Regions from separate parts of the Coprobacillus cateniformis genome, predicted to be linked through region 1. Evidence: riboswitches for the same ligand, from Rfam matches in the RefSeq annotation. Region 1 holds a riboswitch; the other holds the start of a gene.
The links. Region 1 has a riboswitch for FMN ahead of ribD (bifunctional diaminohydroxyphosphoribosylaminopyrimidine deaminase/5-amino-6-(5-phosphoribosylamino)uracil reductase RibD). Riboswitches for the same ligand answer to the same signal wherever they lie in the genome.
Positions count from the first base shown of each region.

Region 2: it holds a riboswitch for FMN, as region 1 does, so the genes downstream of both, GQF29_RS03265 (ECF transporter S component) here and ribD (bifunctional diaminohydroxyphosphoribosylaminopyrimidine deaminase/5-amino-6-(5-phosphoribosylamino)uracil reductase RibD) in region 1, are expected to answer to the same signal.

Region 1 is NZ_WSNW01000001.1:2,381,256-2,384,748, forward strand. Features, by position in the region: gene GQF29_RS11660 (MBL fold metallo-hydrolase) at 1-140, shown strand, start outside; gene rlmH (23S rRNA (pseudouridine(1915)-N(3))-methyltransferase RlmH) at 130-609, shown strand; gene GQF29_RS11670 (helix-turn-helix domain-containing protein) at 756-905, shown strand; FMN riboswitch at 1,015-1,129, shown strand; gene ribD (bifunctional diaminohydroxyphosphoribosylaminopyrimidine deaminase/5-amino-6-(5-phosphoribosylamino)uracil reductase RibD) at 1,266-2,366, shown strand; gene ribE (riboflavin synthase) at 2,351-2,986, shown strand; gene GQF29_RS11685 (bifunctional 3,4-dihydroxy-2-butanone-4-phosphate synthase/GTP cyclohydrolase II) at 3,006-3,493, shown strand, end outside.
Region 2 is NZ_WSNW01000001.1:643,239-646,731, forward strand. Features, by position in the region: gene GQF29_RS03255 (NCS2 family permease) at 1-621, opposite strand, end outside; gene GQF29_RS03260 (pyridoxamine 5'-phosphate oxidase family protein) at 848-1,306, opposite strand; gene GQF29_RS03265 (ECF transporter S component) at 1,320-1,967, opposite strand; FMN riboswitch at 2,031-2,150, opposite strand; gene GQF29_RS03270 (DNA-deoxyinosine glycosylase) at 2,272-2,760, shown strand; gene GQF29_RS03275 (DUF2238 domain-containing protein) at 2,801-3,493, shown strand, end outside.

The sequences.
Region 1 (3,493 bases):
ACTTATCGCAAGAGGCAAATACAGCTGAAAAGGCATTAGAAACTTATTACTCTATTTTTGATGAACAAAATATAAAATTTGATTATATTAAGGTTGCAAGTCAAGTTGATGTTGTTTCTGGAGGAAAGCATGAGAATTAAATTTATAACTGTAGGGAAACTGAAAGAGAAGTATTTAAAAGATGGTATTAAGGAATATGCAAAAAGAATATCTGCTTATGCAGATATAGAAATGATTGAAGTTATGGATGAAAGAATTCCTGATAAGGCTTCGTTGGCAGAGGAAATGTTAGTGAAAGCTAAAGAAGGACGAAAAATTTTAGATAAAGTCAAACAAGATGATTATATGATTTTATTAGATGTCAGTGGCAAAGAAATGGATTCTGTGGCTTTTTCTAAACATATTGAAAAATGTATGATTGATGGAAAAAGTACAATTGTTTTTGTGATTGGTGGCTCATTAGGACATGGTGAAGAAATACTGTCTCGTGCTCAATTGAGGTTAAGTTTTTCTCCAATGACTTTTCCGCATCAATTAATGAGACTTATTCTTATTGAACAAGTCTATCGTGCATTCAAGATTATGAAAAATGAAACTTATCATAAGTAAATGAGGTATTATTTATACTTCATTTTTTTTGTCAAAATCGTAATAGAATAGAGACTGGCTTAAGAGTCGAGTTGTTATTTTGGTCATTTTGTTGACAAAATTGTTTACACACTATATAACTGAGTTAAAGTATGAGGAGGCTTATTATGAAAGAGAAGAGTACGTTTGGAAGATTTATTGTGAAGAAACGCAAAGAAAGAAATTTAACTCAAAAAGAATTAGCAGAACAATTATATGTAACTGAATCAGCTGTTTCAAAATGGGAAAGGGGAGTTTCCCAAACAAAAGGATATTAAGAAATAACCTGTGTTTACCTGCTTGCAAATTATTGTATTTGGATAAACGAGAAAAAAACTTTTTATTGACAGATATAATATCAGATATTATAATTGTCCGTAATTGAATAACTATCTTCAGGGCAGGGTGTAATTCCCTACCGGTGGTATAGCCCACGAGCCGAAAGGCATGATTTGGTGAAATTCCAAAGCCGACAGTATAGTCTGGATGAAAGAAGATGAAAGTAAGTTTATGCTTTTTTTGCGTGCTCTGGAATGATTTTATATTGTTTCAGAGCATTTTCTTTAATCGCATAAATCCTCTTTTGCATGTCTTGGATAGATTTTATTCAAGGCATGTATTTTTTTGGAGGTGTAAAAATGAGCGATACAGAATACATGAAATTAGCAATAAAACTGGCAAAAAAAGGTGCTGGCTATGTCAATCCTAATCCTATGGTTGGGGCAGTAATTGTAAAAGATAATCGAATTATAGGACAGGGATACCATGAAATCTTTGGTGGATTGCATGCAGAGAGAAATGCATTAAAAAATTGTAGGGAGTCACCTGTAGGAGCAACACTTTATGTAACACTTGAACCATGCTGTCACTATGGTAAGACACCACCTTGCACAGAAGCAATTATTAAAAGTGGCATTACAAGAGTAGTCGTCGGAACTTTAGACTGTAATCCTATTGTGTCTGGAAAAGGTGTAAAGGTACTTGAGGAAAACAACATTCAAGTTGTGATAGGAATTTTAGAAATGGAGTGTCAACAGTTAATCAAAGTTTTTAGAAAATATGTTACAAGGCATATTCCTTATGTTTTTATGAAATATGCAATGACAATGGACGGGAAAATAGCAACTTATACAAATCAATCAAAATGGATAAGTGGCGAAAAAGCGAGAAAACAAGTACATCAATTCAGGCATAAGGTTACTGCGATCATGGTAGGAGTGAATACCGTTATTCAAGATGACCCTTTACTGACATGCCGATTAGAAAACGGGGAAAATCCTATTCGTATCGTATGTGATACAGATTTAAGAACACCCATTACATCAAAAATTATCAAAACAGCGAATGACATTAAAACATATATCGCTACTTCTTCTATTGATGAAAGTAAGATTGCTCTTTACAGAAAATGTGGTTGTGAAATTATTTATACGAAGAAAAAAGGTAATCATATTGACTTAATGAATTTAATGCAATGTTTAGGAAATATGCAGATAGACAGTCTACTTTTAGAGGGTGGAAGTGCAATGAATTGGAGTGCTCTTGAGCAACAGATTGTTGATGAGGTGCAAATTTATATAGCACCTAAAATATTTGGTGGGAGTGCAAAAAGCCCTGTAAGTGGTCAAGGTGTTGCTTTTCCTAATGACGCCATTATGCTTAAACCATATGCTTTTTCTCAAGTGGGAAATGATTATTTCATAGAAAGCGAAGTGATTTATCCATGTTTACAGGAATAATAGAAGAAATCGGTAAAGTAGAAAGAATACAGAAAGATACTTGTAACTGTAAACTATCCATTAAAGCTTCAAAAATATTAGAGGATATACATTTAGGCGACAGCATAGCAGTCAATGGTATCTGCCTTACAGTTACTTGTTTCACTCGACAATCTTTTACAGTTGATGTGATGAATGAAACATGGAACAGAACGGCTCTTAGCCTGTTAAGACATGGAAGCCTTGTGAATTTAGAAAGAGCTATGCCTATGAATGGCAGGTTGGGCGGTCACATTGTTACGGGGCATATTGATGGGACAGGCAGAATATCGTCTGTGCGTAGAGACAAAAATGCGGTGTGGTATCAAATCAATACGCAAAGAGAAATCTTAAATCTAATTGTTGAAAAAGGTTCGATTGCTATTGACGGTATTAGTCTTACTGTCGCAAAAGTATCGAAAGCAGATTTTTCGGTATCCGTTATCCCTCATACTTTGGAGCAAACAATTCTCAAGAATAAACAAGTCGGGGATATGGTAAACCTTGAAAATGATATATTAGGGAAATATGTGCAGAAACTCATAGACAACAGCAATGAAACAGAGTTGTCGAAAGAGTTGTTATGCCGATACGGATTTTAGCAGAAAGGATAAAGGAATTATGAAATATCAAAAAATAAAAGAGGCATTGCAGGCGTTACAAGAGGGAAAACTTGTTTTGGTTATGGACGATAAAGAGAGAGAAAATGAGGGGGATTTAATTTGTTCGGCACAATTTGCGACAACAGAAAATGTTAATTTTATGGCGACTTATGCAAAAGGCTTAATCTGTATGCCTATGAGTGAAAGTCTGGCTAACAGGCTCATGCTTTCCCCTATGGTTGAAGATAATACAGATAACCATGAAACTGCCTTTACAGTTTCTATTGATTATAAGGATACTACAACAGGTATTTCTGCCGAAGAAAGAGGATTAACGGCTCGTATGTGTGTGACTGAGAATGTAAATCCCTTTGACTTTCGTAGACCGGGGCACATGTTTCCTCTGATTGCAAAGAACGGAGGTGCTTTGGAAAGAAATGGACATACAGAAGCAACGGTTGACCTATTGAGGTTGGCTGGCTTAAAAGAATGTGGCTTATGTTGCGA
Region 2 (3,493 bases), 1.7 Mb from region 1:
CACAATACCAGCAACTGCAGTGATTAATAAACCATAGAAAACAGCAGCAGGAACTTTTTTAGCTAATAAAATAATTGTAACTAAGATACCAAAAACTGCTAATATAACCGCTGGATCTTTTAAATTTCCCAATGCAACAGCTGTTGCTTCACTTGGTATGATAATACCTGCATTCTTTAATCCAATAAATGCAATAAAGAAACCAATACCTGCACCAATTGCTAATTTTAACTGAGCAGGAATGGCATTAATAATCATCTTTCTTAGTCCAGTAATAGAAATAACTAAGAAAATAATACCTGATACAAAGACACAAGCCAATGCACCTTGATAGCTTAATCCCATACCAAAACAAATTGTGTATGTGAATAAAGCATTTACTCCCATTCCAGCAGATAATGCAACTGGATAGTTAGCAAGTAATCCCATAATGATTGTAGCAACAGCACTACTAATAGCAGTTGCTAAAAATACACCCTGTATACTCATACCTGTCTCACCTAACATTTGTGGGTTTACAGCTAGGATATACGCCATTGCTAAGAAAGTCGTTACACCCGCCAAAACTTCAGTTTTAACAGTTGTTCCTTTTTCTTTTAATTTAAAGATTTTTTCTAACATTTCAACCTTCCTCTCCTTATTCAAAAAACATTAAAATTGTACCCTTTTTTCACTTTTTTGACAAGAAAAATAGCAACATAACTCATATTTATTGATAATTATTATCATTCTTTTCCATAATTTTACTTAATATTCAATTCATTGACCTACCCTTTATTTATGTTTCATATTTATTGACCAACTTATAATATATCTAAAATCAGAAAAATTCCAGATAAGTCTGGAATTATTCATCATATTTTTTATATTCAACTTCTTTCTTATCAAAGTCAATAAAGATTTGATAAGCCTTATTTTTCTCATCTGTATCCCAAATTTCAACAAAAGATGGTTTCACTTCAACCAAAATTTCAGTATCTTCATGACTATAAGCATTATAACTTCCCCATAAATACTTTTGATAAAGTTTCTCAAATTTACGTTCAGGTTCTTCAGTTACTAAACCTTTTATAGTCGCAACACCCTCAACTTGAATACCACTAAAACATAAAGCAACACGTGGATTTTCATACAACTGTTTTGTTTTTCTAAAATTCTTATCAGTTTTAAAATAAATCGCATCGTCATAAATTAAACAACTTACATTTCTGACCATCACATGATTATCAACGCTTGATGCTAATGCCATAATTTTTGATGGTGCCAATTTTTCAAATAAAAATTCTACAGCTTCTTTAAATTCCATATCTCTTTTCCTCCTATATTAAGCCTTGAATAGCTAATACAACACAAATGATTGAAATTGTAATAAACAAACCAATAATAATGAGTCCTGAACTTTTTGCATGTTGTCCCTGTCCTTCCACCAAATGTGTCTTTCTAAGAATTGTTACAACACTCTTATATAGTAATAAAGTGATTCCAGCATTCAAACTGGCTTTTAGTATATTAAACAAAACAATTCCTGGTAACCACATAGAAACGACTGCCTCTCGTGGCATATTATAATAAATGGGTGTAATAATATAATTCCATATTGTCATACAAACTGTCATAACCACAATTCCACTCACTAGACCTATAATAGCACCTTTTTTACTTCGATTCTTCTTATAAATTGTTGATGCGACGCAGGCAAACGCACAAGTGGAAATAATATTCATCATGACATCAATAATTGTGCCTCCTTTAAAAACAATTTCAAGAACAGCACAAATAGAACTCATGAGAAATGCCGCAAAAGGTCCATAAATAAAACCACCAATAACAATCACTATATCCTTTGGATCATAGGTAAGCCAAGGTACTGCTGGAACAAGTGGGAAAAAAGCTAATAAACTCAAAATCATTGCTAAAGCTGATAAAATTCCCAATGTTGTCATTTCTTTTACATTCATGTTTTTCATAATCTGTCTCCTTCTTTCTCTAAAAAAAATAACCTATACAAAAAATGTCTAGGCGTGCACAGAAAATGTCTTTTCTCATCCGGACTTTACCGTCGGTTCTGGAATCACACCAGATCAACCACTTATTGTGGGTCATGGACTTTTACCATCGGTAGGGAATTACACCCTGCCACAAAGACTCTATTCAATTTTGAAAGATGGGTCAATGATTCACATCATCTGCATATATAATCATATACCTTTTTTCTTTATTTGTAAATTGATATAATAGAAGAAATAAAAAAAGAAGGGAGTAAATTCTGTTATGAAACAATATCATAATATACAACCAGTTTATAACAAAGATTCTTATCTTTTAATTTTAGGTTCTTTTCCATCAGTCAAGTCACGTGAGGGGCAATTCTTTTATCATCATCCTCAAAATCGTTTTTGGAAAATATTTGAACAGTTATTCGATCTAAAACTTCAAACAATTGAGGATAAGAAAGCATTTTTATTAAAACACCATATTGCTGTATGGGATGTTATTGCGAGTTGTGATATTGTTGGTTCAAGTGATAGTTCTATTGAAAATGTTCTGGTTAACGATATCAATTCTTTAATCGAAGAAACTTCTATTGAAACGATATATACGAATGGTAAAAAAGCACATCAGTTATACCAAAAATATATTTTTCCAGTCACACAAAAGGAAGATATTTGTTTACCATCAACATCTCCAGCCAATGCCACTTATTCGCTTGAAAAATTAATCGAATCATGGAGACTATTGTTGAACCATGATTTATCTTAAGTTCATAAAAGGATGTTAGTATGCCTAGGGAGGTTATATCATGAATTCAAAATTGAAAGAAAAGAAACCTTATTATTTGATTATTTCTAGAAAGATAATCTTTTGGTTAGTTGTCTTGATGCTAGGAATTGCAATATTTTTATTATTTACACGTCAGGATGCCAATAAAGGTCGTTTAATTTTTACAATGGTTCAGTTATTGGGAATGTTATTGGTTTTAAGAATACCTCAATTTATTAAAGATAAATATCATTTTCAAATACCAAATCTTCTTGACTTTATCTTAATTTCTTTTGCTTTTAGTGGTTTTATTTTAGGTGATGTTTTTAACTTCTATGGAAAAATACCTTACTGGGATTCTATCCTTCATGCCTTTTCAGGAGTAGTTATTGCATATGTTGGATTTATTGTTATTGAATATCTAGATAAAGAATATACAATACCGCTCTCTATATCTCCTTTATTTATGAGTTTAACTGTTGTTAGTGTTGCACTAGCAATTGGAGCTGTTTGGGAAATTGGAGAATATACTGTTGATGACATTTTTCATACAAATAACCAACAATATATGAAATCTACACGATCAACACTTTATGATAAAGATGATGTTCCTCTCGTTGGGCATGAGGCTCTTGCTGACACAATGAAAGATTTAATGCTAGATTTGGGTGGTGCAGTTGTAGTTGCAACAATTGAATATAAAAAAATTGAAAGAAAACAGAAGAAAGCAAAA